Regions from separate parts of the Paenibacillus sp. EPM92 genome, predicted to be linked through region 3. Evidence: predicted binding sites of a transcription regulator. Region 3 holds the regulator's gene; each other region holds the start of a gene.
The links. The regulator LexA, encoded in region 3, represses DNA repair genes until DNA is damaged. The targets are predictions, from matches to a motif close to CGAACATATGTTCG.

Region 1: the regulator LexA is predicted to act here: its motif matches at 2,486-2,499, upstream of uvrB (excinuclease ABC subunit UvrB).
Region 2: the regulator LexA is predicted to act here: its motif matches at 2,205-2,218, upstream of JMF85_RS23650 (SPL family radical SAM protein).

Annotation. Positions count from the first base shown of each region.
Region 1 covers NZ_BCPS01000026.1:22,422-26,671, reverse strand. Annotated here, with positions in the region: gene uvrA (excinuclease ABC subunit UvrA) at 1-269, opposite strand, end outside; gene uvrB (excinuclease ABC subunit UvrB) at 293-2,290, opposite strand; gene JMF85_RS05385 (flagellar motor protein) at 2,560-3,348, shown strand; gene JMF85_RS05380 (flagellar motor protein MotB) at 3,365-4,099, shown strand; gene JMF85_RS05375 (PDZ domain-containing protein) at 4,246-4,250, opposite strand, start outside.
Region 2 covers NZ_BCPS01000096.1:21,912-26,161, forward strand. Annotated here, with positions in the region: gene JMF85_RS23640 (MFS transporter) at 229-1,437, opposite strand; gene JMF85_RS28220 (DUF6254 family protein) at 1,611-1,739, shown strand; gene JMF85_RS23645 (small, acid-soluble spore protein, alpha/beta type) at 1,857-2,135, opposite strand; gene JMF85_RS23650 (SPL family radical SAM protein) at 2,248-3,195, shown strand; gene JMF85_RS23655 (ABC transporter permease) at 3,192-3,956, opposite strand; gene JMF85_RS23660 (ABC transporter ATP-binding protein) at 3,949-4,250, opposite strand, start outside.
Region 3 covers NZ_BCPS01000077.1:102,045-106,294, reverse strand. Annotated here, with positions in the region: gene JMF85_RS18595 (MerR family transcriptional regulator) at 1-250, shown strand, start outside; gene glnA (type I glutamate--ammonia ligase) at 349-1,686, shown strand; gene lexA (transcriptional repressor LexA) at 1,846-2,466, opposite strand; gene JMF85_RS18580 (LysM peptidoglycan-binding domain-containing protein) at 2,613-2,972, shown strand; gene JMF85_RS18575 (DUF896 domain-containing protein) at 3,141-3,335, shown strand; gene JMF85_RS18570 (aldo/keto reductase) at 3,351-4,250, shown strand, end outside.

The sequences.
Region 1 (4,250 bases), on a different contig from region 3:
TTCTGATCGATCGATATTGCCGGCGACAAGCCTTCGATCGAATCGACATCCGGTTTATCCATTTGACCAAGAAACTGCCGCGCATAGGCCGAGAGCGATTCGACATACCGCCGCTGCCCTTCGGCGTAGATCGTATCGAAGGCCAAGGACGATTTGCCGGAACCGCTCAAGCCCGTCAGCACGACGAATTTGTCGCGCGGGATGGTGACATCGATATTTTTCAAATTGTGGGCTCTGGCGCCCTTGATGACGATATTGTCTCTGGCCACTCGTTCTCCCATCCTCTCTTTCGTTACAGCTCGGCCTTCATCTCCAGAATGGCGTCGCGCAGCTCTGCGGCGCGTTCAAACTGCAGGTTTTTGGCGGCTTCCTTCATCTCTTGCTCCAATCTTTCGATCAACGACATACGGTCTTTCTTCGACATCTTGGCTCCCTTGACGTCTGCCAAGTAGTCGGCCTTCTGCTCCGCAACCTTTGTCGCTTCGATGACGTCGCGCACTTTCTTCTGTATCGTCTGCGGCGTAATGCCGTGTTTTTCGTTGTAAGCCAATTGAATGGCGCGGCGCCGGTTCGTCTCGGTAATCGCTTTGTTCATCGAATCGGTCATTTTGTCACCGTACATGATGACCCGGCCGTTCGCATTACGCGCCGCGCGCCCGATCGTCTGGATGAGCGAGCGCTCCGCGCGCAGGAAACCTTCCTTGTCGGCGTCGAGAATCGCCACCAACGAGACTTCGGGCAAGTCGAGACCTTCCCGCAGCAGGTTGATCCCGACCAGCACATGGAAGACGCCTAAACGCAGGTCACGCAAAATTTGCATTCGTTCGAACGTCTTGATTTCCGAGTGCAAATACCGCACTTTGACGCCGATCTCTTTAAAATAGTCCGTCAAATCCTCGGACATCTTCTTCGTCAGCGTCGTCACGAGCACCCGCTCGTCCTTCTTGATGCGATCCTGGATTTCTCCGAGCAGATCGTCGATTTGTCCCTTCGTCGGCCGCACCTCGATGATCGGATCGAGCAATCCTGTCGGGCGAATGATTTGTTCCACCATCTGCGGACACTTCTCGATCTCATACGGGCCTGGCGTCGCGGAGATATACACGATCTGGTTGATTTTCTTTTCGAATTCCTCAAAGCGCAGCGGACGGTTATCCAGCGCCGACGGCAGACGGAAGCCGTGCTCGACCAGCACTTCTTTCCTGGCGCGGTCGCCGTTGTACATCGCCCGGATTTGCGGCAGCGTCACATGCGACTCGTCGATCATGATCAGCATGTCGTCCGGGAAATAGTCGAACAGCGTGTAAGGAGTCGCTCCGCGTTCGCGGAACGTCAGCGGTCCGGAGTAGTTCTCGATCCCCGAACAGAAGCCCATCTCCTGCATCATCTCGATATCATAACGGGTGCGTTGTTCCAACCGCTGCGCCTCCAAGAGCTTGCCCTGTCCGCGCAGCTCGGCCAGCCGCTCCTCCAGCTCCCGCTCAATGTTCACGAGCGCCACCTTCATCGTATCCTCGTGGGTCACGAAGTGGGAGGCCGGGAAAATCGCAATATGGTCGCGTTCGCCAATGATTTCGCCGGTCAGCACATCGATTTCCGTAATCCGTTCGATCTCGTCGCCGAACAGCTCGACGCGCACCGCCTGTTCCCCCCGCGAAGCCGGGAAGATTTCGATCACGTCGCCGCGGACGCGGAACGTGCCGCGGATAAAGTTCATATCGTTGCGCTGGTACTGGATGTCGATCAGCCGGTGCAAAATGTCGTTGCGCGAACGCTCCATTCCGACCCGCAGCGACAGCAGCAAATTGCGGTACTCCATCGGCGATCCGAGGCCGTAGATGCACGACACGCTAGCCACTACGATGACGTCGCGGCGTTCGAACAATGAGCTGGTCGCCGAGTGGCGGAGCTTATCGATCTCGTCGTTGATGCTCGAATCCTTCTCGATGAACGTATCCGAGGAAGGAATGTACGCTTCCGGCTGGTAATAATCGTAATAGCTTACGAAATATTCCACTGCATTATGTGGAAAAAACTCCTTCAGCTCACTGCACAACTGCGCGGCCAAGGTTTTGTTATGCGCGATCAGCAGCGTCGGACGGTTCAGTTGAGCAATGACATGCGCGGCTGTAAACGTCTTCCCCGTTCCCGTCGCACCTAGCAGCGTCTGGTGCTTCTGTCCCGAGCGGATGCTCGATACCAGCATCTCGATCGCGTTCGGCTGATCCCCTTGAGGCGTATAGTCCGATACGAGCTGGAACTTCTTATCGCTTATGGTTACTTCGCTCATCTCATCACCCATTCATGAAAAGAGTGGAAATCTTCTAAAGTTTCGGTTACCGGATTCCGATAAAAAGGTAGACCATCTATGTGCGTAGCTTCGACTCCGTTCGACTGCGTTCCTGTAATAGGAATATTTGTTCCCATACATTATACCTTTTTTCCGTTTCTGTTGCAAACGAACCCATTCGTCTTCCGTTCATTCCGAACGGATATTCCAATGACAAGCGACAGGTGACTGCCGTTATTCATATTTGAATCTCTAGGGGTGGAACGAAAGTGGATTTGATGACAATCATCGGGATCATCATCGGTATTGGAGGATTAATTGGCGGTTATATGATGGATGGCGGACATATTTCCGCGCTCTTCGTCCCAAGCTCCATGCTGATTATAGCGGGCGGCACGATCGGCGCCGTGCTTGTCAGCTTTCCGTTAAAACAAATTAAAGATATTGGCAAGGCGCTGAACATGGCCTTTCGCGAGAAGAAACAAGACCCGGGGCAAGTTATCGAGGAGCTCGTCGATATGGCGACCGTAGCCAGACGCGAAGGCGTCCTCGCTCTGGAGCAGCGTGCTCAAGAGAATGAGAATCCGTTCCTGCGGGACGGCTTGATGATGGTGGTCGACGGGACCGATCCCGAACTGACCCGCCAAATTTTGGAACTGGAGATCGACGCTCTTGAAAATCACCACGAAGGCTGGGCCAAAATGTTCGAAGCCGCCGGCGGTTACTCCCCTACCATGGGGATCATCGGTACGGTAATGGGCTTGATTCATGTGCTCGGCAATTTGGATGACCCGGGAAGCTTGGGACCGGCAATCGCAGTCGCCTTTACGGCCACCTTGTACGGCGTAGGTTCCGCCAACCTCATTTTGCTGCCAATTGCAAGCAAAATCAAAGTTCGCAGCGCGGAGCAGGTCGCCGAAATGGAATTGATGCTGGAAGGGATACTAGCTCTGCAAGCGGGTGAAAATCCGCAATTGATTAAGAAAAAGTTGAGTTCTTTCCTCCTTCAAGATCACATTAAAGGCGAGAGCGCAGGTGAACCCGGTGGCGAGGAATAGGAGAAAGAAGCAGGCCGTGCCTCCCAATCACGAGCGCTGGCTGCTCAGCTACGCGGACTTTATTACACTCGTCCTGATTTTCTTCATCATCATGTATGCCATGAGCAAGATCGATGTTCAGAAATACGAAGTGCTGGCGAAAGCGTTGAAAATGGAATTCATGAAAGCCGATACGATTATGCCGCAGGGCCAAGGCATCATGGGTGCCGCAAACCCGTCCGCGGGCGGCGAGGACAACAAGACAGAGCAGGAACAGAATGATAACGCGGAGACCGGGAAGGAAGAACAGCAGCAGCGGGAAAAACAGCTGGAAGACCTGCTTCAGAAAGTGCAGGCCTACATTCAGGAAAACAACCTGCAAGCGCAAATATCCGCGGCAAATACGCCTCGCGGCGTAGCGGTCACCTTGAACGACTTGTTCCTATTCGATCTCGGGAAAGCCGACCTGAAGCCGGGAGCCTTGCCGATCTTGAACCAATTGGCAAGCTTGTTTCCTACTCTGCACGCGGTCATCAGTATTGAAGGACATACGGATGATTTGCCGCTGTCGACCGGCTCCGTGTATAAAGACAACTGGGGATTATCGCAAGCGCGTTCGTTGTCTGTCCTGCGCTACTTCGTCTATACCGCGCAGCTAGATCCGAAGAAGTTCGTCTCGACGTCTTATGCCGATACCCGGCCGGTGGCCGAAAACAACAGCGATGAGAATCGCGCGAAAAACCGCCGCGTTGAGATCGTTGTTCTAAGGTAACGCCATCTATGCAAGGAGCCTGGGGCTTTCGCCTCAGGCTCTTTGTTGTGCAACCCGACGTTCGGGCGTTGGGCTGGTATCCGCATGGGCCGATCACGAAATCCCTATTCCGTGCCGAAATGTCCGGATTGTCGTGACGCCTGCCCTTACA
Region 2 (4,250 bases), on a different contig from region 3:
TGCGGACAAGCACGTTCTTCAGCGCTTCGGAGACCTGGGCGTCGAACTGCGTGCCGCTGTGTCTGCGAAGTTCTTCGCCGCCGTCTCGACGGACAGCTTCGGCCGCAGCTTACACCCGCTTCCCTTATGGTGTCAACAACAAGAAACCCTTTCAACCTGCGGCTCCGGTTGAAAGGGTATTTCGCTGTGTCCATTCCGTTACACGGGTAAAATTCAAGTCCCGGCCGCTTACACGCGGGGACTCGAAACGTTCGCCGCCTTCGCACGGAACCGCATCCGGGATGCGCCGTACACCAGGGCCAGCAGCAGCACATAGAGCGTCACGAGCACCCATAACGCAACCGATACGGACAGTTGGTCCATACACCACCCGGTCAGCAGCGGGATGAGCGCCCCGCCCACGCCGCCGGAGGCGATCAGTATGCTGGTTATCCGTTCTTCCATGCCCGGGAAAAATCCATTCGCGTACACGAGCGCAACCGCAAACATGCCCGACATCAATAGCCCCAGCAGCAGCACCAGCGCATAGCTCGAGAACACCGTATCGGCCATGGCGAATAAGCTTAAGACGGCGGCCCCGCTGGCGCAGCTGACCAGCAGGTAACGGGCTTTTCCCCAGCGGCCGGCCAATTGGGCGGCGAACAGCCGTCCGACCGCCATCGCTCCCCAGAAGCAGGTGACGGAAAGCGCGCCGATCTCCGGCTTCACACCGACATTTTCAATCATAATGGACGGCAGGAAATTCGCGACGCTCATCTCCGCGCCGACATATAAAGCAAAGATGACGATAAACAAAGTCAACAGCCCGATCAAACCGCCGGGAAGACCTTTGAACGAAGGCACGGCGCCCGCCTGCACGGCGTTCGACGCCGATTTCGCCATCACAGCAGACATTCGCCCGAGCGGCAGCACGGCCCATAACACGAAGACGAGCAGCGACAGCAGGCTTAAGGCGAGAAATGACCCCCGCCACCAGCCTGCGGCGATGAACAACGACACCAGCAGAGGCATGACCAGGGCGCCGACGCCGAAGAACACTTCGATGCGGGCCATGGCGACCGTCTTGCGCGATTCTTCGAAGTGCCCGATCACGACGGCGCCGATGATCGTCTCCACCATGCCGAATCCGAAGCCGGCGAGCGGAGCGATGGCGAGTACGATTCCCCATGGGGGCAGCGTAAAGAAGACCATTTCGCCCAAGGCCATGCAGAACAGGCTAACCAGCAGAGCGCCCCGCTTGCCCAGCTTCTGACTAAACCACGGACCGGCTAACACGCCGATTAAAAATCCGAAAAATTGCAGGGCGACGAGTTGTCCCCCCGCGCTGTAATCTTTCCCGTAATGGGCAAGCAGCTCGGGCATTAAAGCGCCGATAATGACATGCGCCAAGCCGATGAGCAAATACGATATGCATCCTGTCCAAAAAAACGTTCTCACTTTCCAGCCTCCGTCCCCGTTGCTCCTTCTACCCCCTGAATCTTCACTTTAACGGATCAAAGCATAGATTACAACAACGTTTGCGGAGTTTATGAAGAATAAAGGACCGGCCCTCCCGCCATCCTAAAAAGGCAGCACCTTGCTTCTATATCCGAGAAGGGACGTGAAAGAAGATGAGCCATTCCAAACGCCGCCAGGAAAACGAGTGGAAAATCCGCAAGCAGTCCCCGCATCCCCACGGTAAGATCAAGTCGCTTGCCGAATATTCGGACGAATACGATGCCCGGCATTCGCAGCAGTAAGCGGTCGTAAATGCAAGCTGCTCGTGCCCTGCGTAATTGTAACGAACAGGTGTTTCGCACCAAAGCACACCTTCCCGCCCGGGAGGTGTGCTTCTTGATCATCGCGGCGCTAACCGTTTATTTTCCTGCCAGCCGCTCCTGCGCCATCCGGATCATCTCGCGCACCATCGCGCCCCCGATTTGCCCGCCGATTTGCCCGGCCTGCTCCGTAGACAAATGGCCGTTGCCGTTCGGTTGGAGCGGTATGCCGAGAGATCGGGCCACCTCGTACTTGACGTTGTCCGGTTGCGCGGAATTCGTGCTGTATCCCTCCCTGCGCATCACTTCGGCCTTGAATTGGTCCAGGGCGTAACCGGCCCCGGGCACAACGGTTCTTCTGCTTCTTCTTCTGGCCATTCTGCCATCCTCCTTACCGTTTTGCAGTTCTTGTTGCAAAGGAAGTAAAGCTGCGATATGATAAAAATAAGAACATATGTTCTTGTCAATCCTTCCTTTCGAGGTGTACGATATGAGAGCGAACTATGAGCCGATAAACGCGAAGCAGGTTTTGAATCCCGTCAAAAGTCCCTCGATGCCGTTCGACTGGTCGATTAACCCGTACCGCGGATGCCAGCACGGTTGTAGTTTCTGTTATGCCAGGTCAACTCATACATTCCTGGGATTGGATACGGACGATACCTTCCAACGCCATATCTTGTTCAAGCAAAATGCGGCCGCGGCGCTGGAATCGCAGCTGGAACGCATGCTTCGCCAGAAGAACGGACGAAGCCGCATCGGCAAAGTGGCGATCGGGACCGCCACCGATCCTTATCAGCCGCTCGAGAAGAACGAGCAGCTTACGCGCCAATGCCTTGAAGTGTTGGCCGCCTATCATATTCCGGCCAGCATTACAACCCGTTCCCCCCTTGTTTTACGGGATGTGGACCTGCTGCGGAAAATTCCCGGCTGCACCGTGAACGTAAGCGTGAACACGCTGGACAAATCGGTATGGCGCAGCTTCGAGCCGATGTCGCCCGCGCCCGAACCGCGACTGGACACGGTGCGCCGCTTGCGGGAGCATGGCGTGGACGCCGGCGTGTTTCTGGCGCCGATGCTGCCTTGGATCACGGACGGGGCCGAGCAATTGGAGCCGCTCGTCGGGCGCATCGCGCAAAGCGGCGCCACCTTCGTAATGGGCTCCGTCCTCCGCTTGAACACCGCCGCGGTGAAATCATGGTTTTTTCATTCGCTTCGCCTGCATTACGCTCCGCTAGTAAGCCGGTATGCGCAGCTGTATGCAGGCTCGCCGTCGGCGCCGAAGCCATACCGCGAGCAGGTTATGGAACGGCTGGACCGCCTGCTGCAATCGAACGGGCTAACGGCCTATAAACCGCTGTCGGGTCAGCATACTAGTCCGAGCCCTGACAACGCAAAAAACACCGAACAACGTCCGGTGCAGCTGGCTTTCGATATTTAACGATTCGCATCCTCCGTGACCCTAAGCCGGGAGTCGGCGGTAAACCATAACTTATAGCTGATCAGGCTGAGCAGCATCGCTGTCAATGCGGCCGAAGAAGCCAGAATGAACATGATCAGCACCTGGTAGCGCACCGCTTCGATCGGGTCCGCCCCGGCTACGATCATGCCGGTCATCATCCCCGGGAGCTGTACCAGTCCGACGGTTTTCATCCCGTCCACCGTCGGAATCATGCTGGCGCGAACCGCACGCTTCAGCGAGCCTTGAACCGCCTGCCGGGCCGTAGCTCCCAAGGCGAGCAGCGTCTCCATCTCACCGCGCGACGTCTCCATCTCGCGCTTCATTTGACTCAAGAACAAGCCCGATACGATCATCGCGGTGCCGATCGTGATGCCGCTGATCGGGATTATGTATTGGGCAGTCGGTTCAATCATGCGCAGCACGAGCAGCAATCCGATCGTAACCGCTTCAGTGCAGCCGATCGCCGCCGCGATCCGAAGGCGTAAGCCCTTCAGCCGTTTGGCCCGTCCGCCGGCATTCCATGAGGCTACGCCGATCATCATCAGCACGAGCAGCACGATGAGCGCGGGATGCCGCGAATCGAATACGAAGTGCAGCACATAACCGATGGCAAGCAGTTGAACGGCGGAACGAATCGTGCCGATCGCAATTTCTTTCTCCAATCCGAGCTTCTGGCGAATGGATAGAACCATTGTCACCGCCACGAAGATCAAGGTGCAGGCAAGCGCGGCGTTAGACATTCGCTTCATCCTTTCCGGCCGCAGGCCACTCGATGAAGCGACGAGCCGGTTCCGTTTCCGGTTGCCGGAAGAACGACGCCGTATCGCCCTGTTCCAGCAGCTGTCCATCGGCCATAAACCAGACGCGATCGCTGACTTGCTTCGCTTGCTCCAAATCGTGCGTGATCCAGACGCAGGCGGTGCCCTCCCGCTCCGACCACGCGTTCAGCCACTGTTCGACGGCGCGTTTGCTGCCGGGATCCAGGGATGCCGTCACTTCGTCCAGCAGCAGCACGTCGGGACGGGCAAGCAGCG
Region 3 (4,250 bases):
GCGTCTTTTGGAGATCAAGGATTTGATCGAGAAGGGCGTTAACATCGCAGGAATTAAACAAGTGCTGCTGCCGGTCGACAAAGATTCGGAGGATGCAACCGTCTTGAACGAGCAATCCGAAGTGAAACGCCGGGAACTGACTGATTCCCAGCTGCACAAGATGCTGAAGCAGCAGCTGATAGGCGGAGGCAAGCGACCGAATCATGTATCGTTGATTCAAGGCGAACTGTCTCGTTTTTTCAGAAAATAGGGTTTGGCCGAGGAGCGACCGCCGCTCTGTTCACCTGAGGCGGGGCGAGCGGTACCCCCTCGTTATTACGTACCGATTTTTAAGGAGGAGATTTCACAGTGACGGATAAGAACTACACGAAGGAAGACATTTTACGTATTGCCAAGGAACAAAACGTTCGATTCATTCGACTTCAATTTACGGATTTGCTCGGCACCATCAAGAACGTCGAAATACCTTTAAGCCAGCTTGAGAAGGCGCTTGATAATAAAATGATGTTTGATGGTTCTTCCATCGAGGGTTACGTTCGTATCGAAGAATCAGACATGTACTTATACCCGGATTTGAATACTTGGGTCGTGTTCCCATGGGTGACGGAAGATCGCGTGGCGCGTTTGATTTGCGATATTTATTTGCCGGACGGCCGTCCGTTCCCGGGCGACCCGCGCGGCATTCTGAAAGCTGCGTTGAAAGAAGCGTACGAAATGGGCTATACCGCGATGAACGTCGGGCCGGAACCGGAATTTTTCTTGTTCAAAACCGATGAGAAAGGCAATCCGACCATGGAGCTGAACGACCAGGGCGGTTACTTCGACTTGGCGCCTACGGATCTCGGCGAGAACTGCCGCCGCGAAATCGTGTTAACGCTCGAAGAAATGGGCTTTGAGATCGAAGCGTCACACCACGAAGTGGCGCCGGGTCAGCACGAGATCGACTTTAAATATGCCGATGCGATCAAAGCGGCCGACCAAATTCAAACGTTCAAGCTCGTTGTGAAGACGGTAGCCCGTCAGCACGGCCTGCATGCCACATTCATGCCGAAGCCGTTGTTTGGCGTTAACGGCTCGGGCATGCATTGTCACCAATCGTTGTTCCGCGGTAAAGAGAATGCCTTCTACGACGAGAGCGACAAACTCGGCCTAAGCGCAGAAGCACGTCATTACATGGCTGGTATTTTGCGCCACGCCCGCGCGTTCGCGGCGATTACGAACCCGACCGTCAACTCGTACAAGCGTCTTGTACCGGGTTATGAAGCGCCTTGTTACGTCGCCTGGTCGGCCAGCAACCGCAGCCCGATGATCCGTATCCCGGCTTCCCGCGGTCTCAGCACGCGCGTTGAAGTGCGTAACCCGGATCCGGCGGCTAACCCGTACCTCGCGCTGGCCGTTATGTTGAAGGCCGGCCTTGACGGCATCAAGAAAAAAATGCAGCTGCCGCCTCCGACGGACCGCAATATTTACGTGATGACCGAAGAGGAGCGGGAAGAGCAAGGCATTCCGAGCTTGCCGATCAACTTGAAGCAAGCGCTCGACGAAATGCTTCGGGACGATGTCATTTGCGAAGCACTCGGCGATCATGCGCTGGCTCATTTCTTCGAGCTTAAGGAAATCGAGTATGACATTTACCGTACTCAAGTTCACGCTTGGGAGCGTGAGCAGTATTTAACGCTTTATTAATAATTAAAGAAACGGACGTTCGGCTGAGCCGAGCGTCCGTTTCTTTAATTTAGCAAGACCTATATTCCATAAGGACCTAGCGGTGATCTTCCGTGAGGTTTTTTTATCGAAAAAACCTCACGATCCGGCAGCAGCCGAGCTTCGAGAGGTTATGAGTTGTTAGTGGATGTCGCGGAATACGCCGATGACTTTGCCAAGAATAGAAACGTTTTTCAACCGAATAGGCTCCATGGTCGGGTTTTGCGGCTGTAACCGAATATGGTCTCTTTCTTTATAGAACGTTTTCACCGTCGCCTCGTCTTCCTCGGTCATAGCCACGACGATGTCGCCGTTGTTGGCGGTCTGCTGCTGGCGGACGATCACATAATCCCCGTGATGAATGCCTGCGTCAATCATACTTTCGCCGACGACGCTTAACATGAACACGCTCTGATCGCCGACAAAGTGGCTGGGGAGCGGAAAGTAATCTTCAATGTTCTCCGTTGCTGTAATCGGAACCCCTGCCGTAACCCGTCCGATTAACGGAACGCGGGCTACCGAAACGGAGAACGCGCCTTCTCCTGGTTCCCCGTCCAGAATCTCAATGGCTCTTGGCTTGGTCGGATCTCGGCGGATAAGGCCCTTCTTCTCGAGCCTTTCCAAGTGTCCATGTACGGTGGAACTCGACGCCAAACCTACCGCTTCGCCGATTTCACGTACGGAAGGCGGGTAACCTTTATCCTTAACTTCATTTTTAATAAAATTTAAAATGGCCTGTTGACGGGAGGAAATCTTGCTCATCGTATCACTCCAATATATAGAAACTATTAATTGGAAGTATAGCACAGAATAGCCGTTCGTACAAACATAAGTTCGAGAAAATGCATTGACACAAACACGTGTTCGTGTTATTTTAATATAAGAACAAATGTTTGGGGGTCGTCATTATGATGCATATCATTAGCAGTCAAACTTCGGTAAACGTGCCGTCCATGAATAGAACAGATGCGGTCGGCAATCGCAAACGGCTAGGGCGTCTGGCTCTGACGGGTCTTGTGTTGGCCATGATCATCGGGATCAGCACGGTGATCACGGCATTACTTGGGAATTCGGACGCTTATGCAGCCGCCTCCTTGCCGGCCGAACAACATACCGTTATCGTCGAACGAGGAGATACCTTGTGGAGTATCGCCAATGAACATATAGCTAAGGGTGGCAACCCGAGAGAATACATCTATGAGCTCAAAAAAAAGAACGGATTGAAGGACGCTTCGATTCGTGCCGGTCAACAATTGTTGCTTCCGTAATACCGCTCGCCCTGACATTTCAGGCTCTTCCCGCCTGTCAATTCTCTTGACAATCGTTATCCATAATGTCAAAGTATAATTTGATAACGAACGCCATTTGTCTGGACATGCTTGTCAGGTTCCGACAGCTGGCGACAACCGGAACACGAGAAGACTGGGAGGATAGGCATGTTGGAATCGGAACATGATGTTACCGTGAAGCGAATCAATGAACTCGCTCGAAAAGCGAAATCCGAAGGATTGAGCGAAGCGGAGTTGAACGAACGTAACGAATTGCGTAAAAAGTACATCGATTCTTTCAAATCTTCCTTACGTACTCAACTCGATAACATCAAATTTGTTGATGAAGATGAGAAGAAGTAGGAGGAGGGTTTTGATATGCAATATCGGGCTTTGGGTAAGAGCGGTATTCTGGTATCGGAACTTTGCTTAGGAACAATGACCTTCGGTCATACGACCGATGAACGGGAGTCCGTAGAGATGATAAACCGTTTCCTGGATAAAGGAGGGAATTTCATCGATACGGCAAACGTCTATGCAGGCGGCAGATCTGAAGAGATTGTCGGTAAAGCGATTCGCGAACGAAGATCGGACGTAGTTCTGGCTACTAAAGTTCGAATGAAGACCGGACCCGGACCGAACCAAGTCGGTCTATCCCGCAAGCATATCATGGATGCCGTCGAAGACAGTTTGCGACGCTTAGGAACCGATTATATCGATTTGTACCAAGTTCACGTTTGGGATCAGGTCACACCGATTGAAGAGACGCTTCGTGCGCTGGACGATTTAGTTGCATCAGGGAAGGTTCGGTACATCGGATGCTCGAATTTCTTGGCGTACCAGTTAATGAAATCGTTAAATCTAAGTGACTTCAACCGCTACGCGCGGTTTATTTCCATTCAACCGCAGTACAGTCTCGTGTGCCGCTCCATGGACCGCGAAGTGCTCCCTCTTTGCTTGGAGGAGAACGTAGGAGTCATCCCTTGGGCACCGCTTGGCGGCGGATTTTTGACAGGGCGCTACGAGCGCGGAAACGAACCGACGGAAGGGCGCCTTTCTAACAAAAACGGCGAGAGTCGATGGGAGCTGCGAAATACCGATAAGAATTTCCGAATCCTGGATGAGGTTCTTGGCGCAGCGGCAGAGACCAATAAAACGCCGGCACAAGTGGCGCTCAATTGGCTCATCCATAAGCAAGGGATTACATCGCCGATATTCGGCGCTCGTACGCTTGAACAGTTTGAAGATAATATGGGAGCGGTCGGCTGGAAGCTTTCC